One region of the Brevibacillus antibioticus genome, then DNA from elsewhere that is predicted to be linked to it. Evidence: predicted binding sites of a transcription regulator. Region 1 holds the regulator's gene; each other region holds the start of a gene.
What was found. Region 1 encodes LexA, which represses DNA repair genes until DNA is damaged. Its sites were predicted from a motif close to CGAACATATGTTCG; they were not measured.
Positions count from the first base shown of each region.

Region 2: the regulator LexA is predicted to act here: its motif matches at 3,525-3,538, upstream of E8L90_RS07665 (YolD-like family protein).
Region 3: the regulator LexA is predicted to act here: its motif matches at 3,702-3,715, upstream of E8L90_RS04830 (DNA polymerase IV).

Region 1 is NZ_SZNK01000001.1:1,398,490-1,409,125, forward strand. It holds gene E8L90_RS06735 (hypothetical protein) at 1-335, opposite strand, end outside; gene E8L90_RS06745 (YjcZ family sporulation protein) at 1,070-1,156, opposite strand; gene E8L90_RS06755 (ArsR/SmtB family transcription factor) at 2,499-2,843, shown strand; gene E8L90_RS06760 (SRPBCC domain-containing protein) at 2,875-3,390, shown strand; gene E8L90_RS06765 (FusB/FusC family EF-G-binding protein) at 3,454-4,092, opposite strand; gene E8L90_RS06770 (CD3324 family protein) at 4,250-4,513, opposite strand; gene E8L90_RS06775 (GNAT family N-acetyltransferase) at 5,064-5,954, shown strand; gene E8L90_RS06780 (DUF4269 domain-containing protein) at 6,018-6,593, opposite strand; gene E8L90_RS06785 (DUF456 domain-containing protein) at 6,702-7,187, shown strand; gene lexA (transcriptional repressor LexA) at 7,237-7,860, opposite strand; gene E8L90_RS06795 (LysM peptidoglycan-binding domain-containing protein) at 8,023-8,358, shown strand; gene E8L90_RS06800 (DUF896 domain-containing protein) at 8,435-8,632, shown strand; gene crcB (fluoride efflux transporter CrcB) at 8,729-9,094, shown strand; gene E8L90_RS06810 (HelD family protein) at 9,133-10,636, shown strand, end outside.
Region 2 is NZ_SZNK01000001.1:1,681,636-1,692,271, forward strand. It holds gene E8L90_RS07655 (bile acid:sodium symporter family protein) at 50-1,024, shown strand; gene E8L90_RS07660 (hypothetical protein) at 2,012-2,722, shown strand; gene E8L90_RS07665 (YolD-like family protein) at 3,594-3,845, shown strand; gene E8L90_RS07670 (hypothetical protein) at 3,909-4,142, opposite strand; gene E8L90_RS07675 (GNAT family N-acetyltransferase) at 4,319-4,879, shown strand; gene E8L90_RS07680 (P1 family peptidase) at 4,876-5,928, shown strand; gene E8L90_RS07685 (hypothetical protein) at 5,991-6,176, opposite strand; gene E8L90_RS07690 (glycerophosphodiester phosphodiesterase family protein) at 6,249-7,256, opposite strand; gene E8L90_RS07695 (hypothetical protein) at 7,422-7,667, shown strand; gene E8L90_RS07700 (DUF952 domain-containing protein) at 7,687-8,037, shown strand; gene E8L90_RS07705 (hypothetical protein) at 8,041-8,256, opposite strand; gene tlp (small acid-soluble spore protein Tlp) at 8,381-8,599, shown strand; gene mnmA (tRNA 2-thiouridine(34) synthase MnmA) at 8,739-9,851, shown strand; gene E8L90_RS07720 (hypothetical protein) at 9,873-10,202, shown strand; gene E8L90_RS07725 (ACT domain-containing protein) at 10,242-10,636, shown strand, end outside.
Region 3 is NZ_SZNK01000001.1:962,395-973,030, forward strand. It holds gene E8L90_RS04810 (hypothetical protein) at 1-23, shown strand, start outside; gene E8L90_RS04815 (DGQHR domain-containing protein) at 392-1,387, opposite strand; gene E8L90_RS04820 (helix-turn-helix domain-containing protein) at 1,529-1,873, shown strand; gene E8L90_RS04825 (YhjD family protein) at 1,924-2,406, opposite strand; gene E8L90_RS04830 (DNA polymerase IV) at 2,403-3,656, opposite strand; gene E8L90_RS04840 (hypothetical protein) at 4,432-4,755, shown strand; gene E8L90_RS04845 (hypothetical protein) at 5,099-6,469, shown strand; gene E8L90_RS04850 (hypothetical protein) at 6,488-6,859, shown strand; gene E8L90_RS04855 (hypothetical protein) at 6,877-7,254, shown strand; gene E8L90_RS30110 (hypothetical protein) at 7,542-7,688, shown strand; gene E8L90_RS04860 (lasso peptide biosynthesis B2 protein) at 7,765-8,142, shown strand; gene E8L90_RS04865 (asparagine synthase-related protein) at 8,144-9,889, shown strand; gene E8L90_RS04870 (ABC transporter ATP-binding protein) at 9,907-10,636, shown strand, end outside.

The DNA of each region.
Region 1 (10,636 bases):
GAGAGGCGAGTCCAATCCGTTTTCGTCAAAACGGAGATCATTAGAAGCGTTTCAGAGCCTTGTCCATCTTTCGTAGTATAATCGAATTGCACTACATGCTTGGCTGATGGCAGAATTTTGTCCGCATCTACACCTGCATATTGGTTCACCTTGTAATGCCCCTTCCAAGAAGTTGGCGGCGTAAAGCTGAAATTTGCTTGAGAGTTAGTGTAAAGCTCAGTTTTTTGGCTTTCCTGTGCTACAGGCTGTATGGAGCCATTGTTAACAGCGAGGATGATGCCGATCACTACGACGGATGTCAGTATGGTGCCGACGATGATTTTTTTGACATTCATGTTGGTTTCCTCTTTCTTTGTATAAGGGGTATAGTTGTTTATTAGGATATTATAAACGAAAAACATAAGAAGATCGTTACAGAAAAGAGACATTTTTCTATTCCATAAAATCTACTCAGTTTTACTGAATCGTATAAGTAGCAGCGATTACATTTTGATCCTGATAAGAGTAGGGCGCTTGAAATTGTACGTAGCGATACCCATCCACATCTAGGGGATAGGCTTTTCGTTTTTAAAGGCTGGAATCGAATTCGCCAAACAGCAATTTGAACCCAAATATCTACGATTAAGTGTTGCTCGCTTTAATCGTAGAGCAATCAAAGTTTATACTAGAACGAGATTTAAAGAAACGGCCTCATTCGTAAACAACGGGACCCCCGCTATTGTGATGACGATGGAAGTGAAAAGTGTAAAATAAATTAAATTTGAAAGTATGTATAGTAAATCGATTAACACGGGAGCTATAGAGTGAGTTGTTAGATTCCTAAGTATGAAGACGTTAAGCCGCTCGGGGAAAGAACCGGGCGGCTCTTTTGTTGAAATCGGAGGAGAGTGAAATACCACAGAAAAAGTTTTGTCGTATGATAGGGTGTCCTAATCTAACCTCCCCACAACTCTACACTCCTTCTACGAAAGCGTAACGTGGGAGGATTGGACAAAGAAGGGCTCAAAGCTCAATGATGCCAAAGAGGGAGGAAGAGGGCAGCTTAGCCGCCCATAACATTGGACAGATATTAGCACTCATCACAACTGCAAGCAACAATTGTTAATAAAACGAAAAGAACCAAGACCAAAGCAAAATTGTCGTCAAAGAATCCCATCGATATCACCCCTTTGAAAAGTATGAGGAAGAACCTCAAACTCAAGCTATTCAAATCGCGGAGCTATGTAAGGGCGATATCACAGGAAGCGGAAAATTTGGGCAAGTAAAAAGGTTACCTGTCAAGTCCAGCCGCTCAACAATGTTAAATCAACAGGGGGATATACGATAAAAAAAGCGATCCCCTAGCCACATTCATGGGATTTGGGACTGTGTGCGGTGTCAACGCTTCGGACCTGCATTCAGCGCACTCACGGAAAAAAGATAAAATCATTTATCACACCAGCCAATCATGTATGTAGTGATTGCATGTGCTCTAGGTAAAATTCGAAGATTTATGTTGCATCAAAATCGAAAAGAACATGATCAGCGCAGAGCCTAAAAAGCCAATAACACTCATCAGCGTATCATAGGGGTGATACTGATGGGTAAATACTTGAGTAATCATAGATGAGAGCTACTAACGTAGAAACGAGATGACTGAAAGAGAAAAGGATCGTGTCCCAGGTTGAGATGATTACTAGAATATCACTTGAAAGAAGAGATTTACAGGCTCAAACAATAAAGATAGTGAGACGAGGAACAGCAAGAAAACGATTCAATAGAAAGATTCAATAGAAAATGCAAATGATACTTAAGAAGAGATCATTGTCGGGCTCGGCATCAGAAAAAAAGAAAAACATCATACCGATAGTTTAACAGTCGGTGGATGATGTTTGATTCATACTACAATGTAAAAGTTACGAACTTCTTATATCGCATAGCACCTTTGTCGCCAATATCGCCTGTCATATTGGTTTCTTTCCAAGTTTCATCTCAGTCTTCATTGGAATAGTTGGTGTTAAACGTTATAGGTTGGCCATCCGCAATACCCGTCAACTTCACATGGTATCCGTTGTTCTTTTGCGCTGCTAACACCAGGAAATGAAAGTGATAGAAATAGTGCAGCAGCAATACCAAACAGAGCAAATTTTTTCATATATCTTCCCCTTCATAAGTTTATCTTCCTAGAAAAGTATACGCTTGGGAATAACATATATTCCAATAATCGGTGAATCTGAAAAGAATAAAACAAAAGTTAATCCCAGCCAGTAATTCTTGTTCCTTCTGATTGAATTATGATCCAGCCGACGTATTTCGAGGAGGGTATTACGGTAACAATCCAGCATTTGGAGAATCATACTTCCATGAAATAAATATTAGTTGTCACCTCTCGCAATATCTCCAAACGTTCCTTTACAGGAATATTCCTTTCGGTGTATCTTCCACCTAACAAGATGATCACAACAACGCTGAAGGGGATGAGATGAACGTAGAATCCATCATGTAACGAGGTGAGTGACATGTCAGGGATGAATCCGGGCATGGACATGGCGACGCTGAGTGCTTTAGCTGAACCGAATCGTATGAAAATCGTCGAGCTTTTGCGCGATGGTCCTCTAACTGTAGGGGAAATCGCTGACCAACTGGGGCTTCGCCAGCCCCAAGCCTCGAAGCATTTGAAGGTGCTTAGTGACAACGGGATCGTGGATATGAAGGCCGAAGCCAACCGTCGAATTTACAAACTCAGGCCCGAGCCCTTTCAAGCGCTAGATTCTTGGGTGAAGTCATTCCAGCGTGTAATGGAAGAAAGATTCGATAATCTGGAAGACTATTTGCGGGAACTGCAAAACAAGGAAAATACTTGAGATCCATTCAAATGAATGAGGAGGAATTGCTATGTCAAGAAACGCAATGGTTTCAAGGGTAGAGAATGAGCGGGTGCTTGTATTGGAGCGTGTATTCGACGCGCCTAGAGATCTCGTATTCCAGATGTTTAAGGAGCCTGAGCATCTCAAGCGCTGGTGGGGACCGAAAGGCTGGGAACTCCCGGTTTGTCATGTTGATTTCCGACCAGGCGGTGTTTGGCACTACTGCATGAAGTGCGTCGATAAGAATCAAGGTGATTTTTACGGCATGGAATCTTGGGGCAAGGCCGTTTATAAGGAAATTGTCGAGCCGGAAAAGATCATCTATACCGACTACTTTTCAGATGCAGAAGGCCACACAAATGATACCATGCCTTCGACAGAGGTTATGATGGAATTCATCGATTTGGTTGGCAAGACGAAACTGGTTAGCCGTTCTGAATATGTAACTGCGGAAGCCCTTAAAACAGTCATGGACATGGGCATACTAGAGGGTATCACCCAAACGTGGGATCGTTTGGAAGAGAGTCTGAACGAGATCAAGTAAGGGACATAGAGGAAAGGCCGCCTGGCATGGAGACCCAGCGGCTTTTTCATTTTAGGTGCAGATTTATTTCACCATCAGCGCAATAAAATCGTTCAGCTTATCCAGCGAAATGATGTTTTGATTGCACGTCACACTGTCCTGACAAATGTAGTTTCCTTTTTTCAAATACGTTCCATCCCCAGAACCTTTGGCTTCAAGGACGAACATGCCGATTTCCTCAAAGCGATTACAAAGCGCGCAAACGCCTTTTTTGTTTAGATTTGTAAACTGTCCGTGTATGCCAATCAGTTTTCCTTGGTGGTAAGCAACAATAAATTTCTTTTCCGTCGCAGTGTCTAGCCAGCTCACATAAGAGATTTCTGAAAAATCGATTTCAGCGACATTCGAGACTTTCAGCTTCTTTACCTTTGGAAAGAGCTTCTTAATGGAAGACTCTGTGAGAGCAGGGAATGGAATTACAAACGTTGAAAGCTGATGCAATAACTGCTTTCCTTCTGCCTTTTCTTTTATCGAGTCAATCGGATGCAAAATCTCTTTTTGTTCTTCTGTTATGTTTGGGAACAACTGAAAGATTTCTTCATGGGCGATTTCTTTTCGTGCACGAATCACATTGATATCTGTACTGGTCGCGTAGGCGTTCATGATTGCTTGAACGCGTGATTTAATGAAGTGATATTGATGCGTATGGATAAAAGGTTCCATCTTGCGGTTCCTCCTTGTTCTGTCTTGTAAGGTGGGTTCCTCTTTACTTTAGTGTGTTTGCAAGAGAGGAGAAAGGGAAAGGACATTTCCCAAAAAAACTCGCCATAAAAAAGCACTAACAACGTAAATGGAAAGGTCGTCAGTGCTTTATAAACGTCTATTTGGTATACACGATTTTTTTAATCGTCTCTGTAGACAAAAAGTATTCCTCCGCTAACTGAGAAATAGCCGTTCCGGCCCGAAAGCTGCTTTTAATAGCCGTATTCCGCTCATCCAGGAGTTTTCTCCCGCCAGTGCGCGACCCCCATTTTTGATGGGTTACTTTTGTCTTCGGAATATAAATGGTTTCTCCTTGCACGTACTTTTGAATTTCTGCGAGTAACGATTCGGGAAGGATTAAATTTGCTTTCACACATTTCATTTCTGCTCGCTCCTTATTTATAGATAAGAAAATAAGGGGCAAAGCCAAGAAATAGGAAATGAGATACGCAAAGGAAGGCGATGATTTAATTAAACGGAAGACCACCCCATGCAAAGTATCGCCTTACTATTTCTAGGCTTTGCATGAGCCGCTGCGGTATGTGGCAAATTGAGAGCATTCGCCATTGTTACACCCCCTCGAGGTCCATTTTAAAAACGGCATTCCCTTTCCTTTTCGAAAAGGGAGTATTTGTAATTATATAAGAAAACGGCTTTTTTGTATAACGATACTTATAAACATGTAAGTGGATATGTAAGGAAAGTCGATTATTTACAGGATGCTCCCAGGACGCAAATGGAGTTAGAATGAGATGGGTACTTTTGATGTAGAAACGGAACAGCTCATTCACATGAAAGAACAAGATATATCTCATTCAAACAAATTTCACGTGATGAGAATTCTTCTTGTGGTCTTTTTTATTGGAAAGAAGGGATTGCTGAAAAGGAGTATGATTACAACCAGCACAAGCAACAGGATGGGAGGGTTTTACATGGGTGAATATCGATTGATTAGTGACTACAAGCATATCGAAACATACAAGGAAAGCTTTAATGAGCTCGCCAAACAGATCTTTCAGCTCGATTTTAAAGAATGGTATAACAAGGGCTTTTGGAATGACAACTATGTTTGCTATTCCTATTTGGATGGGGAACAGGTTATTGCCAACGCTTCCGTTAGTAAGATGATCGTGAACATCAATGGTAAGGACTACGAGGCGCTCCAGGTAGGAACGGTCATGACTCATCCAGCTTATCGCAATCAAGGATTGGCAGCAAAGCTGATGAACCATATTATTCAAAGATATGAGAAGGAATACGATTTTATTTATTTGTATGCCAATGATACCGTGCTCGATTTTTATCCGAAGTTTGGATTTGAGAGAATACAGGAAAGTAGTTTTTGCTTATTGGCATCCGATTTGAAAAAACAAGTGGAACAAAAAGCGGTTTTGCGCAAGCTGGAAGTTGATAGCGAGGCCGATTATCTCGTCATGAAGGAATTTGTCGCCAAGCGAATCCCCGTATCATCGCGATTGGGCGTCAAGAATAGTGAGCAACTGGTGATGTTTTACTTTCTGCTTGTTTTTCGGGATGCGATCTATTACGTCGAAGAGCAGGATGTGATCGTATTATTTGAACGGGCGGAAGACCAACTTCATGTATTTGATTTGGTAAGTAAAAAGCCAGTTGATATAGAAGCGGTTATTTCTCATTTGGTAACAGATGAGACAGCAATCATTCATTTTCACTTTATGCCGGATAGTGAGAATGAGAAGATCCAATCTGCTTTGATGACAACGACGGACGATGTCTTATTTGTTCGTCCCTCGTTCAAAATGGAGATAGAACATTTTCGTTTCCCGCTAACTTCTCACGCATAAAAAGTCCGTTTTTTTGTTGTTAGGGACAACATAAAACATAATCAAAACCATGTTCTCTGAAGATCAATCCTTTCGCAGGAGCTGAACTCTTTGTCGTAATTCCTGTTCGGTTAACGGCTCCAATTGCAACAAGGCCTCATATGGATCATCACCCGGAATTTGAAAGTACCTGGCAAATGCTGGCTCTGTCTTGATGCCGTTTTGCTTCAGATCCCTGATATGTTGGTAGGCATCCAAGCCCGCTATGTCTAACAATCGTGCCTCGATGTCCATATGACGATAGGCATTTTGCTTTTCGACAGCAACCGGTTGAGCAAACAATTCAAACCAAAAGTCAGCTGTGAAAAACGAGATAACGCATGTGGGAATACTTTTTACATCTAGCTGTGTCACTTCAAATCCGGGCAAGCCGCCAAATGCTGTACGAACAGCCTGCTCAAACTGTTCCAGGTCATGACTCTCGCAAATAATATCCAGATCGCTTTGCACAACATCAATGTCCAATGGGATGGTTCCGGCCAGCACAGGACGGTAATCGGATAGTACTTCCATGATGTGCGTCTGTTGAATCGCTTCCCATGCGGCTTTTTGGCGCATCGTTCCTCTGCTCAAGTAAGAGAGATCATGCCAATTTCTCATGAGACTACCTCCATGTCTACTTTCTTTTAAAATAGTTTAGACAAAAGTGAATAAGTACGCAACGAAATCGGCAATCACTCGTATACCTAAAGGAAGGGAGTGTAGTGAATGGAAATACTTTTGTGGGTCGTGGTTGTGTTATTGTTCTTACTAAGCATCGCAGGAATTTTTTTGCCCGTTTTACCGGATACGATTTTGCTGTGGGCGGGCTTTTTGCTCTATCACTTTTTCATTGCAGATCCAGGAGCGGGATTGCCGGCCTCCTTTTGGTGGGGAATGGTCGTTCTAAGTATTCTGCTTTATGGTGCTGACTTGCTGACGAACATGTACTTCGTGAAAAAGTATGGGGGATCCAAATGGTCATCCATTGCTGCTGCGGTCGGAATTTTCCTCGGGATTTTCGTTTTTCCACCGTTTGGTATGCTGATCTTGCCGTTCGTATTCGTCGTTCTCGTAGAGTTGATGGTACAGAAGCAGTCGATGGAGCGAGCATTGAAAGCGGGGGTAGGCTCACTGATCGGATTTTTGGGCAGCGCGGTCGTAAAAGTTATCTTGCAAGTTACGATGATCATCTGGTTTTTTGTCGCTAGATAACATATAGAAAACGCAAAGGACAGCCGAGGCTGTCCTTTTTTACGTGGAACTAATGAATGAGGCGATAGACACCGATGACTTTACCGAGAATGGTGACTTGCTCCAGAATGATCGGTTCCATTGTGGCATTTTCCGGTTGGAGACGGAAGTGGTTCTTCTCTTTGAAAAATCTTTTGACGGTGGCTTCGTCTTCTTCCGTCATGGCTACGACAATGTCACCATTGTCCGCTACATGCTGTTGGCGAACAATGACGTAGTCTCCGTCGAGAATTCCAGCATCAATCATACTGTTCCCGGAGACGCGCAGCATGTAAACCTTGTCAGAAGTCACGATATTGTCTGGAAGCGGGAAGTATTCTTCTACATCCTCAATGGCAGTAATCGGTTGTCCAGCGGTTACTTTACCGATTACTGGCACACGGACGACAGAGTCTTCAAAATTGTCTTGAAAACGATCTTCATCTGATAGCAATTCGATAGCGCGAGGTTTGGTAGGATCTCGACGAATGAGGCCTTTTTTCTCCAAACGTGCTAAATGACCATGTACCGTTGAGCTGGAAGCTAGTCCGACAGCCTCTCCAATTTCACGTACGGAAGGCGGATACCCTTTATCGCGAACTTCCTTTCGTATGAACTCGATGATGGCTTGTTGTCTACTCGATAATTTTGACATAAAAAGACACCTCTGATTTCTCGAACATATTTTCCAGTATTATACCATGGGAGCTTGCGTTCGACAAACATAAGTTCGATTATTCGTTGACATGAACGTATGTTCTCATTTATCATGAGGTTACAAGAGATCAGAACGTATGTTTGCAAGGGGGCCATTATTATGAATTCATCGACTGTACGTAATCGTTTCGAGAAAAAAGAAGAACGTCGTGTTCGTTTTGGTATCACGAGAGGTCAAGCTCTCTTGTTTCTAATTACATTTACTCTCTTTTTTTATCTGCTGACCGAACTGGTGTTTGCTTCTTCGCCAATGGAGGAGCCACAAGGGTTAGAAGTAATCGTACAAACCGGTGATAGCCTATGGTCGTTAGCTGTTCGCCACTCAGATCAGCATATAGATGTTCGTGACTATATCATAGAAATCAAGGAAGCAAACGGTTTGGATAGCAACAGGATTTACCCGGGTCAGACTCTGATCATGCCTGATATGCCGTAAGTGCTCGGTTGTCTTGCGGGATCATTCGAATGTGGTATAATGAAGCGGCACTACTACAGAGTGGGAGGAACCAGCAGTGGTATCTGACGCAGAAATTAAACGCATTAACGAATTGGTCAAAAAATCTCGCGAAGAAGGTTTGACCGAAGAGGAAAAGCTCGAACAAAAAGCATTGCGCCAAAAGTACATTGACGCCGTTAAGCTTTCGTTGAGAGCAAATTTGGATTCCATCCGTTATGTGGAAGACCTTGAAGAAAATAAGCCAAAACAGTAAGATAACAATTACTGATACGACAGACATCCTCGCTTGACGCTAGGGTGTCTTTTTCTGTGACATACATAACGCTCTGATAACCAGGGAGGGAAAGCAATGGCGTGGATAGCTGTGGCGGTTGGAGGAGCAGTTGGCTCACTTTTGCGCTACGTATTGTCTTTGCTCGCGAATCAGCCGGGATGGCCGTGGGGAACCTGGATCGCCAATGTTTGTGGATCTTTGATCATCGGCATCTTGTTCGTGCTGGGGAAAGAACGTGGCTTTTTATCTCCGACACTCTATCTCTTATTTGCAACGGGTGTCATGGGAGGATTTACGACTTTCTCTAGCTTCTCCTTGGAAGTGGTCTCTTTTTGGGGAGAAGGCCACTTGTTACGTGGCACTTTGTACGCTCTTCTCAGTTTGGGAGTCGGTTTACTTTCTTGTGCGGTTGGAATTTGGCTGGCTAGGCAATGGTCCTGATACTTGCAATGACACGATACATGTGAGGGGGAATGAAGATGAGTACACAGCATCGTGATTATGAATTGGAACAAAAAAAACTGGATGAAACCATTTCAGCGATCGACGAAGAAATGGAGCAGCTTCGCAATGAGATTCGCGAGGCAACAGATGACTATGTGAAACAGGTCGTTAACTATAAAAAGGCAAAGGATTTGACCTATCTTGAAGATCAGGGGCGAGAGAAGCCTTATTTCGGCAGAGTAGATTTCTTGAAAGATGAAATCTACGAGCTGGATCAGGTCTACATAGGAAAACGCGGAATTGTACGCAGCGATACATTTGATTCTGTCGTCGTGGATTGGCGCGCGCCTATCGCCAGTCTTTATTATTCCGGAGAGAGCAAAGAAGCGTTTTACCGGATGGGACGCGAGATCGTGCGTGGTGAAGTTCGATTAAAGCGTAATTTTGCGATCGAAGACGGGAAGATCGTCGGCATTTATGATGGAGCGGTAAAAGAAACGATTAACCGCGAAATGGGGCATCCTGACGAGTTCTTGCAAGAGGGCTTCATTGATGAATTTTTGGCAGCCAATCTGAATCAGGCGAACGATAGCAGGTTAAAAGACATCGTCGCTACGATTCAATCCGAGCAGAATGATATTATCCGGGCGGAAAAAGAACGGCCTATTGTTGTGCAAGGAGTAGCGGGGAGCGGAAAAACGACCATTGCGCTGCACCGACTCTCCTATTTGATTTACAACTACCAGGATTCCATGATGTCCAAAAAATTTATGGTGTTTGCACCAAACCGGATGTTTCTTACCTATATATCCGAGGTTTTACCTGAGTTGGGAGTCGATGACGTTCAACAGTCTACCTTTGTAGACTGGGCAGCGCGTCTTGTGAAGCCTCTGCTGCCAAAGGGATGGAGAATCGTGAGTCCCGATAAGCCTCTTCAATTGTTCTTCGAAGAGGGGCAGGATGAGCGCCAGCAAGAAATGACGCGAAACAGGCTTCGTTTCAAAGGATCGCTCGCTTGTCGGGAGGCGCTGGAGCAATACATTCGGCATATCGTCGAAACAAGAATCCCTTTTAAGAAGCTCAGCTTTTTATACAACAAAACGAAGCAAGTCTTTTCCATTCCGGGTGATTTTATTCGCCAATGCTTCTTGGAGCAATTCGGAAATATGCCGTATCATCGACGGGTAGAAGCGCTTCGCAAGCATTTGAAACAAGAAATGAACAAGCAATTGTTTGCCCATTTGCGAGAGCGAAAAGTAGATTTGGACAAAGAAGGCTTGTACAAATTCGAGAAAATGCTGGAGCAAATACTGGATACGTACCTGACTTCGTTTCCAAGACTGGAAATCTTCACAGCTTATCGCGAGTTGATTGCTGACGAGGAATTGCTGCGCAAGCTCGTCCCTGCTGATATTTCAGACGAAGTTGTGCGTGATGTGACTCAGTCAAGTGCGGCGCTGCTTTCAGAGGAGAGATTGGAGCCGGAAGATATCGCGCCGTTGCTATACTTGCAGCATATTGTTGAAGGAATGAATAAAG
Region 2 (10,636 bases), 280 kb from region 1:
ACATACCTCACATCAATAGCATCAAAGGACGAGACTTGAGGTGTATCAAATGAACGGGTTAGCCAAACTGAATCGATTGCTTGAGAAAATCATGCCCATACTCACGCCAAGTAGTGTTGCGATTGGCGTAATAGCCGGGACACATTTGCAACCGTTTGCTTTTTTGTCTCCCTGGGTGTTTGCCTTCATGACATTTGCCGGCAGTCTGGGTTCGGGATTTAAAGAATTTGCAAAGGTACTGACCAGACCGCTCCCTTTAATCGTTAACTTGTTGATTCTTCATGCACTAATGCCCCTAATTGCTTGGTCAATGGCCCGGTTGTTTTATCCAGATGATATCCATGTCATCACAGGCTTTTTGTTGGCGGCCTTAATTCCCACGGGGATCACGAGCTTTTTGTGGACATCCATTTATTACGGGAACATCGCACTGACGCTATCCATTATTTTGTTGGATACGATGCTCTCCCCCTTGATTGTTCCGGTGGGGATGTCCTTGTTTTTAGGGGCAACTGTCGAGATGGATTTGGCTGAACTAATGAAGGGCTTATTTTATATGATCGTGTTGCCGTCGCTTATCGGTATGCTGCTCAATCATTTATCAAAAGGAAACGTCAAAAAAACGCTGGCACCAAAATTAGCGCCATTTTCTAAGATGGGAATGGGTGTTGTCGTCGCGATCAATAGCTCGATGGTTTCATCTTACTTTCATATGATGGACGCAAAACTGGTGGGGATGGCAGTCCTCGTACTGTTCGTAGCCATTTTGGGTTATTTGATGGGGTGGGGGATTGCAAGACTGTTCGGATGGGAGCGTGATGTGATCGTCACGTTAACCTTCAACAGTGGAATGCGAAACATTAGTGCAGGGGCAGTTATGGCGATCACGTACTTTCCTGCACCTGTTGCTCTGCCCGTTGTTCTCGGTATGCTGTTTCAGCAAATACTCGCTTCTACCTTCGGAAAGTTTTTGGAGCTGGTCGAGAAAAGACCACAGCATCAACCGCAGGAACTATCAAGCTAAAAGCAAGAGCTGTTTTCCAATTGATTTTTGGAAAACGGCTTTTTTTGATGACAGGACCATACAAGATATTACGGACAAGGCAAATGTAAGCCGGGAATTGGATTTTATCGAGGTGACCCAGATCCCATATTTTCGGACGCGATTCCTTGACTACGTATTGGAAGAGGTTAGGAAAGAAGTGAACGTAATCAAAGGGAAAAACAGAGGATTTCATCAGGAAGTGATTGTTCAGTTTGTTGCATCTGCTTTAGAGAGGAACCTCTTACTTCCTGTTATCTCTCATCGTTCATGGGGGCCAGCCAACAAAACGCGAAATTCGCATGCTAAGGGGTTGATTACAATAAAAAAGTCGATTTCCTGGCCCTGATCCAGCAAACGTGACACCACCCGCAAAGTAGATGTAAGTTACTGGTAAAGTAAAGGCCCAGATCAGATGAAAGTTCCGTTTTTACTTTTGGTATTGGAACTTCACTCCATATCAGTGGTGAACTTCGATTAAATTTTGTGATCTAAGAAACAAAGGATGCAATAAAGTTCCAAATCTCATTATTTTAGGAACTTATTCTGGTTTTTACTTTGCGGGTGGTGTCACGTTCGCTGGTAGTTGGCCTACAACGAACGTAGTTGGCCTACAACGAACGCCGCATTCACGGTAGTTTGTATGGCCTGTCGCCCGTAGGATTTAGACAGGCTGTGGAACAGCAACGAGTAAAGCCATTTGTCGTAAGAGTATAGCAACGCTGCGATTAGCACAGTTTGTTTGTTTTTCTTCAGCCTAGGTAGAGAAAGGTCTGAGGTCAAACGAATTCCTTGACGCGAGTGCTTTCTCTGCCTACTCTACCAAATGGTTGAAAGAAATGAAAAACTAAGAAATAGCGAGAATAAGGGAGCTTGACTCAATAATTGAGGGATTTAACCGGTTTTTGATAACATCGGACTATTGAGTAAAGTAAATTTATATCTATCACTAGGAAGCGAGGAATAGGTATGACTAAAGTTGCCAAAACATTTGGTAAGTCCATTTTAGCATTATCAATGCTGAGTCTATTAACAACTTCTGCTCCCACATTCGCACAAACAATTAATGGTCCTTCATCTTATGCCTACGAGAAAAGCAATCAATATTTTTCTGGCACACAAGAGGCTATAAGTCAAAGTTTTATCCAAGAAGTAACGCAATATGTAAAATTGGACGAGAAGACAAAACAATTCTATTTGTCCACAGATGCAATAAAAGCATTGGGAAAAGAAAAATATAAGATGGCTTTAGAAATTATTACTCAAACAAATAAACAAATTATTCCATTTAAACACGAACTTGTTGCCTCTAATGGAGTCTTGGTTGACGCAAACAGTAAATCTGAATCAAATAAAGTCTCTCCATCTGCCATTAAGCATAGCAAATATTGGGATTATGATTTTACTTGGTGGGGGCTTCAAATTTATTGGTCACATCAATTTATTGAGGATCTAAAAAAGGACATTGGACTTAAAGCTGGTATTACTGTAGGCGGAGCAATTGGAACCATTCAATATTTGATGGAGAAAAATGGTAAGAGACCACCAAGCTGGTTTTCAACTTGGACTTCTGCCGCAGCCGCATTATCTCTCTATGCGTTTTTAAATCAAGATGAAGGTTGTGGAGTTTATCTTGATTGCTACGCATACGTACCAACACGCTGGCACTCCGCATGCTAGAGTTGTCATATAAAAATGTGCATTCTATTAATTCCTAAAATGGACTAATGGAATGCACATTTATTTTTCAATAACCACCCAGATTTCCAAGGAGGATTGATTTGCTTGGGTTATATTCGTGAATATGTCAGAACAAAATTACTTTGGAACATATTAGCGGCTCTTATTTTAATTGCCCTTCCGTATTTTTTTCAATTTCAACTAGAGATAAGAGAAACTTTAATGGGGGGAATAATTTTCTTCATCATTATCTCTCTTTTTGATATCCTAGCCATTTCTCGAAGGCACAACAAGTAGAATTAATGTTGATGTAATACTAAAGCCCTCCTCAGATCACTGAAGGAGGGTTGATGTTTTCCTACACTTGTACTCTTATTGGGGTACCGCTAACCAAATGACATAAAACCCACGCTAAGGATTGGGATGCATTAAAGACCTCGATTTCCTGTTCGCCAAGGAAAATCAAGGTTTTGAGGTTTACTCAGGCTTTGTCATTTTGATGTCTTTGTAGCTGATGCAGCAATGTCTGAGCCAGTAGCAAACCACTTGTCTGGCCGACCATATAAGCGTAATCTGGGTCTTTCGAGTCTATTTTGATCGTTTGCAGATACACTTGGAATTCGTGAATATTCCCTTCCAAAATCTCGATAACTTCATCAATCGTTATGATTTCCTTGGAATCATTTATGGGTTATCCCCTCTCTTTTTCCAATCTGTTTATGCACCAAACGGTTTCTCGATAGCGTGTGAAATTCGCGTTTTGTTGGCGGGACCCCTTCATGAGGAATAGAAAAAAAGGTTGCGAACTTATGTTCGTAATAACTATAATGGAAATACAATTTCTCACACATGATGAGGCGGGTGGAAAAGCGTGGCTAACGGCAATCTTGAAGTAACGGACAAAGAAAGAGAGGCATTTATGTACATGCTGCGAGATTCGGCAAGAGAGAATTATTCCTTGAATGTGAGCTGGTGTATGTCCTTTGAGGGGGAGCGGGGGAATACGTGCAGCATGTGGGGTGTGGTCAAATGGGTAGACCCGAAGGCGCGGCGTGTTCAATTAGCAAACCAAACGAGTAGTCAATGGATCGAGATGGAGAAAATTATCAATGTACATGCATAGCAGTGCAGGTAGAAACCTTACATGAAATTCAACTCATGCAGGGTTTCTGGGTCCTTTTTTTACCTATGTTCCATTCTTCGGATAGGGCTTCCCGTCCGCTTGAAATAACTTACTCACCATTCCATAAAGACGACCTGACATGTTAGGGAAAACGAAGGAGTATTCATTCGCTCCTTGATTCAGCAAGACGATCGGTGCTTCCACGATGTAGGGGATTTTCATTAGATCGAGCACCTTCTTATATTCCTCTACCTTGGAATGGTTTACCGTATAATAAAATGATTTAGAAAAATTCATGCGAGCACGCTCCTTTTCCTTATTGTAGCATATCCACAGTTTGTCGTATAAATGAACATAATAAATGTTATGTAAACATATTGTAATTTCCTTTCTCTATATGAAGAGAGAAGATTCACAAAAACTTCTACCTATGATAGAATAAAGACCAAAATTTTACCAATAGGAGAAAAATGATGCTAATCAGCCAACAACTCCTTTCTGTGAACGGATTATCGTACACGATTCGCTCTGCAATAGAAACAGATGCACAACAATTGTCGGACCTGCGGCTGCAAATCGATGGGGAGACTGAAAATTTGGACAGAGAAAGAGGTGAGGCTTTTATCGATGTGCAAGGATTCGAACACATCATCAAAACGGATGCAGAAAGTGCAAGAAATTTGTTTTTAGTTGCTGTTATACAAGATCGGATTGTCGGGTTTTCTAGATGTGCAGGTGTTTACTTAAACAGATTTGCCCACAAAGTTGAGTTTGGTGTGTGCGTATCACAAGAGTTCTGGGGTTATGGCATTGGGAAGAATCTCTTGCAAGAATCAGTTGCCTGGGCAGACGCCAACCACATTACCAAAATGACGTTGAATGTGATGGAAACGAATGAGAAGGCAATTGAGCTGTACAAACGGTTTGGTTTTGAAATCGAAGGGGTACTCAAAAACGACAAAGTTCTTTCCGATGGCAATTACTACAACACTATTCTTATGGGAAGATTCAAAAATGACAGGAGAGTAACATGACGAGAAAACGAGCGAGAGAATGTGGCGTTTTTATCGGGGCGGGAATCCCGGGTGCGTTTAACGCGATTACGGATGTAAAAGGTGTGCGGGTCGGCCACAAAACGATTCAAAAGGAAGACGTTTGTTCGGGTTTGACCGTCATTGTTCCCAACGACGGTCAATTGGAGGGGCAGCATTTTCCTGCTGGTTTCTTCTCCTTTAATGGTACAGGCGAATTTACGGGAAGTCACTGGATAGAAGAGACGGGTACGCTCGTGACACCGATCGTATTTACGGGTAGTCATTTACTCGGGCTGGCACATCATCATCTTGCGCGTGCGACGAGAAAAATCGAGGGGCTTGAACCGTTTTCCAATGGAATCGTCGCGGAGACATGGGATGGTTGGTTAAGTGATCTCGAAAAGACGCAGATACAGTATGAGGATTTGGAAGAAGCGATTGTAGAAGCGCGTACAGGACATGTCGAGGAAGGCAATGTGGGCGGAGGTACCGGGATGATCTGCTTTGAATTCAAGGGCGGAATCGGAACCTCCTCACGCATCGTCGAAACCGAATGTGGCACTTTTACTGTCGGAGCATTGGTGCAGACGAATTTTGGCAGAAGACACGATTTGAAAGTGAATGGTATTCCTGTGGGCCAGCTGATCTCCGAAAATGAAGTCCCTTTGCCGTGGGTAACTCCTGAAAATGACGGTTCTTTCTTAGTCACGATTGCGACAGACGCGCCTCTCTTGCCGACACAATGCAAGCGCATTTCCAAACGAGCGTCACTCGCGATGGCACAGCTCGGTGCAATTGGCGAGGAGGGCAGCGGTGATTTCTTCTTGACCTTCTCCACAGGAAATTGCTATTCGTATGGCGACGAGCAGATGAGCACAGTGAAAATGTTTCCGTCCGAACAACTGGATGCACTGTTTGAAGCAGCGACCGAGGCGGTCAATGAAGCGATCCTGAATTCCATGTTGATGGCCAAAACGATACAAGGCCAGAAAAACAGAACCGTACATGCATTGCCACTGGATCGTTTCGTAGAAGTCATGTCTCGTTAAATGAAAAAACTCCGCTGGCGATTAGCGGAGTTTTGTTGTCTGCTCATCTGTTAAACGATTGTTTAACTACTGAAGAAGCTACGGCTCGAACGCTTTCTTTTATAATGAGAGCTGCCGTGATGGGAATGACCGTACCGATTGCTTGAGCTGTAATTTCTGCGATGCTTGTAATCGCTGCTGCTGTATTTCCGGTACTTGTGCGAAGATGAGTGATTACCGAGTAAATTTTTCAATAGCTTCTTGAGCATATCAATCACTCCTAGTTAGGTCGGAAGTCTATTTCATATAAGTATATACGAATGTATTGAAGAGTCGTTTCATTATTTTTCTACGTTTTCGCGAAAGGCTGGGCCGATCAGGTCAATCCGGTTCGTCCATATTCCTCCTGTAAAACTTTCTGGCACTCGTTTTAAATCAGTCGGGACATCAAAGCCTTGCGACACATCTCCACTGCCTGCGACCAGGATCACGCGGGTGTCTTTTGCTTCCATTCTGGCCATGAAACGATTCGGCCAACCCCAGAGCCATGGAGCAATCTGATCAGGAATATGCAATTGAGTTTGCGCACAGGCTTCCGGTACATATCTGGACCAACCTGTTGCAATGTACGGGATCAGGCAGCTTTTCATTGTCGCCATAGACATCACGCGTAGCTGAGGCAGTTGTTGCTTCAATGTCTCGATTGGCTCGTCACCGCCATAAACAGAGAGTTGTGCCAGTCGCTGGGCAGGTAATGTTGCCAAAACATCCGCCAAGGCTTTCCCCTCGAGTGGGTCATTGCTTTTGATATGGATAAGTAGCGAGCGATGAGGGAATGTTTGTAGCACATCATCGAGAGAGGGCATCATACCAATCCCTTTTCCACGGAAAGGGAAGGTTTTCCCTTCATCCGCTGTATAATGGTAGCCAATGTCGAGTTGTTGTAATTCGGCCAGGGTATAATCTCTCGTGACACCGGTGCCATTTGTCCGACAGTCGAGCGTCCAGTCATGAAACACAGCGAATCGATTGTCTTTGGTCCATTGTACATCGAGCTCAACAACGTCCGCGCCTGCATCAAAAGCCGCTTGCATGGACGGAATCGTATTTTCCAGGTACGGATGCTCCGGTGGATAAATCCGTTCCGCCGTACAAGTTTCGTTGGTGATGTTCTCCATATGAAAGGTTTGCGCCATTCCCCGGTGAGCAAGTAAAAAAGGCTCGCCTTCTGGCTCTTTTGCAAGATAAGAGCTGTTACCCAGAAACAGGAATGCGATGAAAAGAAGGGGAAACCAGATGCGTTTTCGCTGGAACCATCTCTTTCGTGGTTGATTTCGTTGTTTTGACATGATGGGATACCGCCCCTTCCTTGTAATACTGTGTTCATTGTAGCAAAACGCAAGAGAGGAAGGTACATCCTTAGGGAGTAGGGCTTGGGGCTTGGCATTATTCGAAAAGACTGGCACAATAGACGGGAGATAAGATGTATCCATGCGAAAGCAAGGGGAGGTTCCATGAAAATCGCATTACACCAAATCGCTTATCAGATCGGCATGCACCCAACCGAGATGGCGAAGCTTGTCTACGAGGGTGAAATAACAGGAGAGGTACCTGACCGCAATCCACAAGCGAAGGATGCCTGGGTGGATTTGCACTCTCTGCGTAACTTCATTCAATGGCGATATGATCAAGGGCAAATAGATCAGATGTTCTATGATAAAGCTATGCGTCACCTGAACAAAGCAATGCCAAAAAAATAGTCAAATTTGGAGGAGAAACATGCAAGACTCTATCATTTACTGCATGGTACCAAAAGCATATTGGGAAAAGTGGATGGATAAGGATCATTACTTACCGCGCGATTACGAGCAGGAGGGCTTTATTCACGCGACAAAAGGGGACGAGCTGCTTGAAAAGGTAGCAAACCGCGTCTACGCACAGTTTGACGAGGAGTTGTATGTACTCGTTGTCGATGAAACGAAAACGACTTCGGAAGTCAAATACGAGGCTGCAAAGGATGGATTGCTGTATCCACACATCTATGGACCACTGAATAAAGATGCAATTGTGGATACGAAGCAAATGAATCGGATAGACGGCCAGTGGCGTCTGGGAACGTCCATCCGCTAATCTCTACCAGTTAAACCATTTGAGTAGCGCAAGCACTTCTTGACGCTTGGCCTCAGGTAGCTTGTCGAGTCTGCGCAAGAGAAGATCGATTCGCATGCGCTGCTCCACTTCGGATACAGGTACCTTTTGCCCCTTCACCCATTGTCGTTTGAGGCGGACAGGATCGGTATCAGAGATGATCCGAAGCAGCTTTCTTTCCAGCAAATCTAAGGAAGCCATAGGTGAAACCCTCTTTTTCGTTTAATCCGTTTCTTCTATTATAACACGGGTACATAAAGAAACCATGATTGGCGCACAATGGTAAAGGTGTTGCACATAACCCTTAGTAGGAGGCGTATCCATTATGGCGAAGCCGGATGACCGTTCTGACAACGCAGAAAAGCTGCAAAACATGATTTCCAATACGGAAGAGAACATTCGTGAGTCCGAAGCTTACCTGTCGGCTAATGCTGGCGAGATTTCCGAGGAGGAAAGAGCAAACCTCGAAGCGAAAAATCAGCGTCGTGAAGAAAGCATCGAGGGATATCGCTCGGAAATCAAGGATGAATCTTCGCAGGCATAACCTTGCTACCAAACGTCTGGCGCCAACTTTGCGTCAGGCGTTTTTTTATTCTATCGGGCAAAAGTGCAACAAAACATGATTTGTTTTGCGAAACATGGTAATCTGTAATGGTATAAATTGAATAAGAGGAGAAAGACTTATGAAGCGACCAGAAGATACACGCGTCGTTGTCGGTATGTCCGGCGGAGTCGACTCCTCCGTGACGGCTTACCTGCTTAAGCAACAGGGATATGACGTCATCGGCATCTTCATGAAAAACTGGGATGATACCGATGAATTCGGCCACTGCACGGCGGAAGAAGACTTCCAGGATGTCCGGCGCGTCTGTGAACAGATCGGCATTCCATATTACACGGTAAACTTTGAAAAAGAATACATGGACAAAGTATTCCAGTATTTTTTGGATGAATATAAAAGGGGACGTACACCGAATCCGGATGTTATGTGCAACCGTGAAATCAAGTTCGGTGAGCTTCTTGCCAAGGTCATGGATTTAGGGGCGGATTATATTGCTACCGGCCATTACGCGCAGGTCAAGTACATCGACGGTGAGTACAAGCTGATTCGTGGTGCGGACAACAACAAGGACCAGACTTACTTCTTGAATGTATTGGGCCAAGAACAGCTTTCCAAAACGATGTTCCCGATTGGTCATCTCCCAAAGCCTCAAGTAAGGGAGATCGCAGAGAAAGCAGGACTCTATACAGCGAAAAAGAAGGACAGTACAGGGATCTGCTTTATTGGGGAGCGCAACTTCCGCGATTTCCTGCAAAACTATTTGCCTGCCAAACCAGGAAATATCGAGACGGTTGATGGAGCTGTCATCGGTACGCACGACGGACTGATGTACTATACATTGGGTCAACGACAAGGCTTAGGGATAGGCGGCGGTCATGGCACGAGCGGAGAGCCTTGGTTTGTTGTAGACAAAGATCTGGAACGGAATGTCCTGATCGTCGGCGAAGGCTCTAATCATATCCGTCTGTACTCGAAGAGTCTCTTGGCGACCAACGTGAGCTGGGTGAGTGAAAAGAAGCCTTCCGAAACGTTTACTTGTACTGCGAAATTCCGTTATCGCCAGCCAGATCAGGGAGTAACTGTTCACCTGCTAGAGGATGGCAACGTCGAAGTTGTATTTGATCAGCCGCAAAAAGCAGTGACACCTGGTCAGGCTGTCGTCTTCTACGATGGGGAATTCTGTTTGGGTGGCGGAACGATTGACAAGGTACGCTTCGTCGATAAAGAGAACTAAGATAGACGGGGGAAGCACTCGGTGGATGCTACGAAAAAATCAAAAGTGATTATCGTTTCATTTTTGGCGGGAGCGGTTCTCTTGGCGGTCATCTCTTATTTCGGGATGGCCTCCAAGGGGAAAGAGCATATGGCGACGATCCAAAACGTCATCAAGGAGAACGGCGGGATTGTAGTCGCGGGTGGTGTGACAGCGGTTCCAAAGGAGGAAAGTCCTTTTACCAATAGCGGAAAAGGCAATACCATCTACCGCATCTACTATACGAAAGATGGGCAAACGTTGACGGCTTGGTATCGTGCTGATAACGAATCCTCCATTAAGAAAGAGCCGGAAGCATGGATTCTACCGTAGTAACAAGGATAAACCTGACTGGGAGAGTGAAGGCATCACATGACCCAACATGCTGGACTGCGTGAGCTGGCTGAACTGATTCGAAGACTCGAGCCAGAGTTAGCGGGTGCACAATTAAGTATACTTGCTCATGAAAATAAAGAGGAAATCGCAACACTGCTAGTGGAAGGACTCGGGACGAAGGTTCCTGTCCAACATAGCTCCGGCGAATATGCGAATCATTTGGCGATTTTGCGTGTAGGAGCGAACAAGTACACCTTTGCCCAAGATTGGAGAGAAGTGTACATCAGTGAAATCAATTACTGCGCGTGTCGCATACCTCCAGGGGCCCATGGATTGTTGGTTCACCATATCGATTATCCAGGCGTGATTTATGATGTCTCACGAAAACTAGCCGATCATCAAATCAACGTTTCCAAATTGAATGTATCGCG
Region 3 (10,636 bases), 440 kb from region 1:
GGCCAGAGAAAGGCAATGAATAATGATGAGACGTGGGGCTAGTATAATCATTTAGTATCCATAGGAATTCGGTAAAAATGGTAATTGATAAACTGCAGAAGTTCAAACTTGTCCTCTGACAACACTTATCGGAGGATAGGAACATATCCAGTAACGACCGCGATCTCGCGGTTTTTATTTTACTGGTATAATTCTTGCCTGAGAAATGGGAGTTAGTTCTTTGGCATTTACAATTTCAGTGTAAATGGAGCTGGTCAATATTATTGTGGAGAGGAGTTATCATTTGCTTTTCTCATCATATTGAGAATTAGAACTTTTGCAACTGACTTCAATTTTAATATGTCTCTGTAATACGTTAAGAGCCCAGTGCATTGTTTCTGGGCTCTTAGCGTTAACCGATCATTTGCTCTAATAACTCCGAGGCTAGCGTTCTCGAACCACTCAAACCCTTTACATACTTCAATGGCCCCTCACTCGACCACTCGATCCCCTTAAGTTTCTTAATATGACGTGCAGCTGAAGTAAGATCGACTTGTTTACGGGGTTCCTGTATGCAGGTTACAAGAACTTGGGAACCTGCGATTGATAGAGCATCTAAGCATACAATATGTGTTAAGCGTTGGCCTTTATAGTCCATCCATTCTGAAGGGAACAATTCCTTCATTGTAGAGAAATAAAATGTGGCAAGAGAAAGCTTTTCCTCCTTTGTGAAAACACTTAGTTTTTGATTTTTAAACAACAAGCTTAATGTTCGGTATAAGTTTTGAAGTGTAATATGCCTGCTTTTGTTACGTTTGCCGAGGATACTTCCATTATTATGGAAGGGGCTACCGCTCTGGATTAAGAGCTGTGTTGCAACCCAACTAAGTTCATCAGAATCTCTACGTAAATATTTACTTAATGAGGAGCCTATGCCTTTAGCTTTTGTATTAATCGTATCAAAAAGCCTAATCTCCTCATCTTCATCGAGATAATGAAAGGAAAGGAACGGGATGTTTAAATCCGAATTTGTTTCTTGAATGTACCGCTTTATACCCCCTAAACGATGTTGCCCATCCATTAAAGAGGCCTTACCTTTACAGATTAGACGACCATATGCCGGTCGAGCACGATCGTAACAAACAAACTCCCACTTCGATGCAGCGTTGAGTAGGATAGGTGTGAAAAGTGCATCTTCTCCTTTTGAAAGATAAATTGCAAAATCGTGGCTTCTTTTTTGATCGACTGGCCTTTGATATCCTTTACCCGACGGATCATCATATGGCTTTACATAATACAATCCCATTATGGTTGACGCAGATATATTACCCTGATAGGCAATTTTACCTCTGATTTTACTGACTAGAACATTCTCTATAACTACTTGATTTGGAAGTGTTGTGTCCATATTTCATTCTCCTGTAATGACTATAGTATCTTGGTAACAACAATAATAGTTTTTATAAGATCTAAAATCAATTGGTTTTATATGTTATGACTATATTTAATTGCCTGCATGACTTGCCTACTCTTTAAGAGAGGTGGTTTTATGGCAGGGTTAATTAATCAAATCGGGAAACAAATACGTATTCTTCGAAAAAATCGTGGACTTACACAAGAGCAGTTGGGAGAGAAAGTAAAATTACCTCAGTCATATATCGGTGGTGTAGAGCGAGGGGAGAAGAACATCTCAATCGAAACCCTTGAGCGGTTCATTCTTGCTTTAAAAGTTAGCCCTTCTGAGTTATTTGGAACGGAACTACCTTCTGATAAGGAAAAGATTCTGGACTTACTCAAAGTGTTACTTCAAAATCGTAGCTTAAAAGAAATAGAGATCATTTACAACCTATCCAAAGACGTGCTAAGCGCTTTTGATGCCAAAAATGCTGATTAGACTGCTTCAAAAAAGTGGTCTTAAACCGACCACTTTCCGCAGCCGCTGGTCTAGTTGTCGCTATTTCTGAACATATCGGAGACATATTTTGAAATTCGCATACTTATTTCTGCTCGTGCTACATCACGCACTATAGCGAAGGTATCCTCATAACCTCGACACACAAACCGATAATACAGCGCGCTATCTATGCGTTCTTCTTGAAATACTTTAATATTTTTTGCCTTCAGTTTTTTCCTGACCTCACTTAGATCCAGATGGATTCGTGCCATCAATACTTGGGAAGCTTTGAGGTAAAGATTTTTCAATGAATAGGACGAGAGGCCGATTTCTGTACTGTTTTTATCGACTATCGTTAAGATCATCGGCAGAAGAACCGAATCCCTTATTAATTCAAGTTCTTCTTTGCTGGGTAACTCTGGTTTGACCGGCTTTTGTTGCAGATTCTTTCTGCTTAAATATTGTTCTCGGTGTTCTGGAAGCATCATTCGACTAGATTCCCATCGTCCATTATTCTGAAGTTTTTTACTCATCTATAGTGCCCTCCTATTTTCGCACTACGCTCTTGAGCTTGTGCTGCTCCCAATAAAGATGATGCGCGCAAAATCGCTGTGCTTCCGTAGCGATTCTTTATTTGATCTGTGGTGCGTTCTAGCCTTTTGTACCTTTCTCTATTACCGAAGAAGGAAAGTTGGTACTCATCATCACGGCTCAAATTTGATACCACTATTCCAAGTTTTCGAATCGGTTGTTCATCCCAATGGGTATAAAACAACTTCCGAGCTGCTTCAAACACCTCATTGGTTATATTGGTTGGATCGTCAATCGTGATTTGTCTAAAAAATCCCGTAGGTCTGTCAAAGTCAGCACCTTGAGCTCCTACGGATACCACTTTTCCGATGTAGCCTTTGGCACGACAACGGCGACAAACTTCTTCGCTTAACTCAAGCAGTATGACGTCGATATCCTCCTTATGGGAATAGTCACGCGGCAAAGTCGTTTGATGTCCAATAGCTTGTTGATGATCGTGTGTGCCTGGCGTAACTGCGCTTGGGTCTATGCCGTTCGCAGTTTGCCAATACAATTCAGCTTGTATATCACTATTTTTACCCATAACAAGTTTCATTCTACGTTTGAAATCACCAAGTGGAAGTTTGGCTATATCGCCAATTGTCGCAATGCCTATTCGGTTAAAGTGAGCCGTCATCCGTGAACCGACACCGAACATTTTGTTGATGGGCTGAGGCCATAACAGACTATCTATATCGCTTTTAGGAAGTGTGAAGATACCCGTTTCACTTTTTTTAGCCCATATGTCAGTTGCCATTTTCGCCAACATCTTCGTTGAACTTATACCCACCCTAATCCAAACACCGGTAGACATCATTACCTTGACTTGTATTCGTTTTGCAATTTCTTCTGGAGATCCAAAATAAGAAAGCGATCCGGTCACATCCAAAAATTGCTCGTCAATTGAAAATGGCTCAACTAAGTCTGTAAAGGATTCAAAGATCTCAGTAATCATTAGTGATACATCGATATAAGTCTGCATGCGAGGACGTATAACGACTGCATCAGGACATTTAGCGAGAGCCTGACCCAATGTTTCTGCCGTAGTTATTCCAAACTTTTTGGCCACAGGACATGCTGCTAAGACGATGCCTGATCTTCTAGCCGGATCTCCGGCCACAATAACGGGACTATTGCGATATTCTGGACGTGCTGCCTTTTCAACAGATGCATAAAATGATTGGCAATCCGCCAACATTATTACGGGCACCACAATGACACCCCCAAATTAATGCGAAAATATGTTCTTATTATATATCGAATGTACGTTCGTAATACAAGGGATAAATCATCCAGTTCAGGTATTTTTTCCACCCTAATATTTTTCTTCAAGCTCTCAATACAACAATGGTCCCAGAACTCCTGAATAGAGTTCTGGGACCATTGTATGCAAAACCTTGGGCAAAAGGCAAAAGAGGGGTAATCAAATGTAAAATAATTAAAAGAGTCTTTCGCGTAAGAAACAACTGCAAAAATCCAATTATTATTTCGATGAAATTACCAAACTTTCTTGAGATATCTGAATCAGAAACGGCTATTCCTTTGACACTTCACAATTGTACAGCACATACTCATTTAAATTGTGGTCATACCGAACTCCATTGCTATCCATGTAAATTTTATAAACCAGATGACGAAACATATAAAGAACATGAGGCGCAGCTTTTACGATTCATTATTATGGCACTTCAGGATCAGTCACGGGCTAGGTAAAAAATATTGGGAAAAAGAGATGCTTACATTAAAATTCGAGGAGATTAATCCTCTAATTAGCAACAGTTTTAAAAAATTGTTCAGACATTTTGGGCTAAACAATAAAGATGTAAGCAAATTGGAGAAATACTTACGAAAGGTTGCTAAAAACTACATAACAACGCAAAAGGGCTCAAGGGTAACACCTACACCTGTTAGAAGCAATGGAATTAATAAAGGAGACCAAATCATGGTAAGACCGAAATCGTATTCACAAAGGGATTTAAAAAGGTAATATGATAAAATTAACGAAAGTAATGGTTTCGAGGTATATAGCTGAGAAACTGGGTTTGAAAAGTGATCGTATGCTTTGGATGAGTGACAGCGACTCGAGACAGTTTCTTGATGAGTGGTTTGATCGTTTAAAACAGGAAATCGAGATAATAGCCGGTGAGACTACATTTTCAGGCAATATTAACACTGGAAATGAGTTAGAGAGAAGAATAAAACAATTAAAGATTCAAATTGAAGTACTATTGAACGAAAATAAAACCTTGAAAGAAGAAAATTTTCATTTAAGAATGCTTTCCTTTGATAAATTCGGTAAAGCTGACGCTTAGTTCAAGAATGCTACCATACGATAGTTATGATAAGAGAATGAAATGCGACCGTTGCTTGAGGTTAGTTTTAGTTCTAAGCAGGTGTGCCCTCCAAGCATAATGAACATATCAGATTCAACCAAACATATTCCCATATCGGAAATAATCCAGTGTAAATACGAATAACCGAGATGCCTCAGTAAAGTAACTCGCTTCGAAAGTTCAACCAAATAGCGATAGTCGACTGTCCCTTTATACGTGTATACATTAGAAGGGGCAAGATCATCCAGGTGTTCTTTTGTTACCTCAGAGACTTTGTTGATCTCAAATTTTAACGAATGGAATGAAATGGGAGTTGTAGCAAATGGCATTAGTTCGTCCTCGGCTAAACGATAACTTTAACCTACCGTTTACCCAAGAAGAAGTTGATTTTGCTATTCCATTCTTGGATGAAGATATCCCACTTTATTTGGATCCCTTTTTGCTCTGGAAATCACCCTCAATGCAAGATAACTCGTTACATACTGCGGTTGTCAATGCGTTTAACCACCTTGGCTACCTTATGAATAAGGGGAACGATAAGGAAGCTATTGAAATCTTAATTCGTGCGTCTGAATGCAATGAAGCTGGTCTTGGAATGTCTAAGACGAGAAAAGGGGCAAGGATTGGAGAAAAAACAGCTCGAAATATCCTTTCTCTTTTTAACGACATTCCCCAAGTAAATAAAAGCGGCTTCGTTCACTTTGAGGAAATTCAGCTCTTTGTTGACCAGATATCTAGTGACCGTATAAGCGATATCGCATGTAATTTTTTGGAATCATTTCTTATCGATTTTACAATGTCTGAATGTGAGAAACACTCTATTCCAATGTCCAAAATCAGTGTTCATGACATTTATGACTATAAAATGAACAAATTTATAGTGGAAGAAGTATTTCTACCTTCTAATCCCGAAACTCAACAACCTATTCTATTGATGCCCAAACGATGGCTTCGTGTACTTCCTTGGATTAACTATGAAGACTACTTTAAAGACTATTTCATCAAAGAGGTTAGTAAAGAAGACCATGAAACTTCAAGAGTTAAGGTGCTAAACTTTAATCGGCAGAATTATGATGTAGTAAAAGCATATATCTCAACAAAAGAAAGAACGCAAGCTGACTGTAAGAACGACCCGTTATTTAGACCGATCCCTATTACTTCAGCAAAAAGAAAACTTTCTACGATTTTGAAATTACCAACAGGGAAGACGGATAATGCTGACAAAAAATATGAAGATCATATTGTTCAGTTGATGGCTTCTCTCTTGTATCCGCAAATGGATTTTGCTGCAGAGCAAAGTCGTACAGATTCAGGTGTACTAATTCGAGACCTAGTATTTTATAACAATAGATCGTTTGATTTTTTAAAAGATATTTATGATGAATATGGCAGCCGACAGATTGTTATGGAGCTAAAAAATGTAGCAAAGGTAGAGAGAGACCACATATACCAATTTAACCGTTACCTAAACGACCATTTCGGTAGATTTGGTATCATTGTAACAAGAAACCCTTTACCAAGGAGTGTTTTCAAAAACACGATTGATTTATGGTCAGGACAGAGACGATGTATCATCGCTCTTACTGACCAAGACATTGAGATGATGGTTACAATTTTCGAAAGCAAGCAAAGATTACCAATTGAAGTAATAAAAAAGAAGTACATTGAGTTCACACGATCTTGTCCATCATAACGCAAAAGGAGGGGGAATATGGATATTAGTCACTTTGAAAAAGTAGAAGCACAGTTGCAGGGATTATTTAATGAAATTACTGCTCTATCAAAGAAGAAGCCAGATGATGCAATTAACAAATTTAAACTTAAATTTGTTAACCAAATTATTGTAGAAGCGAATAAAATCCTTAAACAGGAGAAACCATTTCCTGATTTTTACTCTTTTGAGGAAGATGACTTACCTACAAACAGTGACGTTGTTATGATATTGTCACAATACATAAGCTGCTTAGAGAAATTACGGTCAGATAATATCACCTCTAACTTAGGCAGTTGGTATTGGAGGGTAAAGGGAGAGCAGACAAGTATCAAAACAGCTCCCCCTAAGAAGATAGCTCCAAGGATTTGAGCGAGAGGGTGTATGAAATGGTTAAAAAAAATAATGAAGATAAGGAAAAACTCCCTACAGAACTTCAGGCTGAACGCTTTGATATGTTGGAGCCAATGTTGGAATCTCATTTACATGAAGTCAGGGAGTTCTCTAAAAAGAAGCAGGATGGCGTACTAAGCAAACTAAAGGTGAACCTAATTAACAGAGTTCTCACCGAAATCAAAGAGGTACTAAAGTACGATCCAACAATTGAATTTCTCGATTTACTTGATGACGAAACCCTCCCTCAAAATGGCGAGGCAGTACTTATCCTTGGGCAATATCAAGCTGCGATGAAACAGTTCCGTTCAAAATATTACGGATGGAATTCCAGAGATGCTCAAACCCGTTGGAGGACCCAGGAAAGACCTTAAGACCCTACTGAGTAGGGTCTTATTTATTTGCAGGATAGCGTCTTTTAAACTTGATTACCGCTTAGATCAGCCCCCATTGTAATGACAAGTTGGGCTATTTGACGCTTATTCAACAACCATAAAACGACTATGCATGTAACTCTAGATGTTATTTATTAAATAAATAATTGTATATATTTTACATAGAATACAGTATTTACAATAAGAGGGAATTGTATTACTATTCTGTTAGCAGCTATGAGTTAGCAGAGGTGAGTTAATAAATCAGCCTGTAAGGAGGTGGCGAAATGACGAAAATAGAAAAGCAAAATAATTCAGTAGAAACCCAAAAGTATACATCTCCAAAATTAGTTAAGCTAGGTTCTGTTGTTCAGCTTACTTTTGGAGGAAGCTCTAACGGTGGGGACTTCTACGCTTCAGGTCATCGTGATTAAAGGTTGTAAATAACATATCCCCGACAATTACCATGGTAATTGTCGGGGATAAAAATCTTTTGAAAGGGGGCTTCACTTGAAATTATCCAGTGGTATTTCGTCTTTTCTGTTAATAATCGAGGCAATTATTTCGTTAGTAGTGGTCTGGATCCTTTTACGATTATTTAAAATGAAGACAATTAATTGGCGTTATGAAACTAATCGTTCAAATCCAGCTCTTATTAGAAGGATTTATAATGCTATATGGACCGTCAGTCAATATATGCCCATTTCATGTAGATGTTTAGAGGTTGCCAGTGCTGTTAAATTTGTGGCTGCAGTTCATCGCTTAAAAGTAACAGTTGTAGTTGGAATCAAATCTTGCCCATTTGTATCCCATGCCTGGATTAATTCACATGATTTACAAATGGGTGTTGAAAACCCAGAAGACTATAAAGTTATAGGAGAATTTTAATATGCATAATTTACACGATTTTTATGGGGAAGTAGGTGATACCCAATCATTGATCAACACGGATTTTACCTCCAAATTATTGTTATGGGGAAAGTCTTGCTTCTTAAGCTCGAAGAAGAATGAAGTTCTTGAATCTGATACGAGGTTTACAATTGCGGTTAGAGGGGCAGGTTTAAAGGCTTCTCACGTTCTTAAACTAATTAATATGGAAGGAATAAATGGTTTAAAAAAGGTTGATGGCAACTGTTCAGTAGTAGTAATTGACCGAAATAAACAAACAATAGTTATGTACCGGGGACCAGTTGGAAGGTATCCTCTTTATTGGAGACAAAGAGACAATATGATTAGTTGGTCGACTGATATAAACCATTTGGAAAAAGAAACACTAGACGCGCTATATTTCTATAGATACTTCATAGGAATGGGTTTAGTTGATTGCTGGGAAGAAACTCCATACAAGGGGATACATCGAGTGCCCAGAGGTCAGGCAATCATATTTAATAAATTCGCTAGGCCGGAAGTTCTTTTTAATGACCAATTGAATCCGAAAACAGGAATGGAAAATATAGGTGAAACAGAGGTGTTTGAACAATACCTAAATCTATTACAAAACTCATTAATTAAGCACCGGGGACAGTCCGCTCTATTCGAATGTAGTGGTGGATTAGACTCGTCGTCGCTCTTAATTGCTAATAAACAATTAAACCATACTGGTGACAGTTCAATTACATATAGATGGAGTGCTTTAAAGGGTCTTGATGAAAGTAATCAGGCTCAAATGATATCACAACAAGCCGATATCCCATGGAATATCGTAGAGGCTGATGAACTATTACCTATGTCTCACATTCATACTTTTGCTGAAGAGCATTTTCCAGACGAACCATCACTAGATTTATTTTTCTATCCTTGGCGGGTACCCATATTCCAAATGGCTAAAAGATTGGGTCATAAAAACATAATAAGTGGACATGGAGCCGATCATTTATTACAAGGAAATTACTGCTTCATAGCAGATTTACTAAAGCAAATGAAAATTAAAACTGCATGGCAACATGCACTAAGCGCTTCAGATGCTGCCTTCGCTAGTGGATTAAAAGCATTCTGGTTTTTGAAGTCATATGGATTGTTTCCTTTATTACATTTATCTCAGAAACCACCATTAATATCAAACTGGGATCCAGCTATTCACAATAGGTTTATAACCCCTAGTTTTATGGTAGATTTCGGAGAGGTAAAAACAATAATGAGAGATATGGAGAATGATATTAAAAAAATTAAACTAAATACTGAGTATGCAACACAACTAAGTAGAACCATGAGTACTATTACACAGATATCAGATTCTGAAGCTTTGGGACGTAACTTTGGTATCGAATTAAACTTTCCGTACATAGATAGACCATTAATTGAATTTATTCTTGGTCTTCCATATAGTTATACAATCCAAGGAAGTGAAGCAAAGGTTATTACAAAACGTATATTTAAAAAATATTTTCCAAAAGATTTTGTAAGAGTACAGGGCGATTATTATCGACTAACTTTTTTGGCTCTACAAAAATATTGGACAGATATCATGAATTTGATTGTAAATAGTCCATTATGTGAGGCAGGGATAATTTCAAGAGAAAGAACAATTGATTTTCTAGAAAAATGGCGTGCTGGGAAAGAAGTAGATTCAACAAGTACTATTATTGCATTAATAAGTGCTTGTTTCTGGATAAGTAAATCGAAAATGTCATTTTAATACTGTGGGGGGAAATAATGAGTTTCCACAATGTAAAAAGAATATTAGCTCCTTTTGCAAAAGAGAAAGTACTAGTAGTGTTCTCGGTATTAGCTGGGGTATTGGCTGCCCTTTTAAATATATCTAGACCAATTCTCCTTGGAAAGATTATTAGCGAGTTGGTTGAGGGCTCCTACTACAACGCTATGTGGCAGTGGTATATCGCATTATATTTCCTTACCTGGCTACTTACGTGGTCCATTTCGTTCCTTTTAGATTATCTTGCGGCCAGAGTTAGTCAAAACATATTAATTAATTTTCGATTGAATATTCTTCGTCACTTCATACGTCTACCATTTCTGGAAAGTGAGAAGATGCCCCCAGGAAGGCTTGGGATGTACGCGACATCTGATCTTCCAAACTGGTCAAATCTCTACGGAATCGTATTGGCACAGGTTGTACACGCAATTTCACAATTTATTGGCGCAGCGATTGCACTTTCAAGTCTCGATGCCAAGCTTACATTATATTTAGTGCCATTTTTAGTAGTAAGTCTTCTAATACCCATCCTCAGTAGTCGTAAAATGATAGGTTTAAGTAAAAGTGCTCAAGATGGAATCAGTAGTGTCATGGAAGATGTGTCAAGTTTATCGCAGGGAATACGTGATCTTATCAGCTTTCAGGCTGGAAAATGGGCAATGGATCGTTATAAAAAATCATGTGAAACTGCATATAAAGCTGTGATTAAACGTGACTTGGCACAATCTG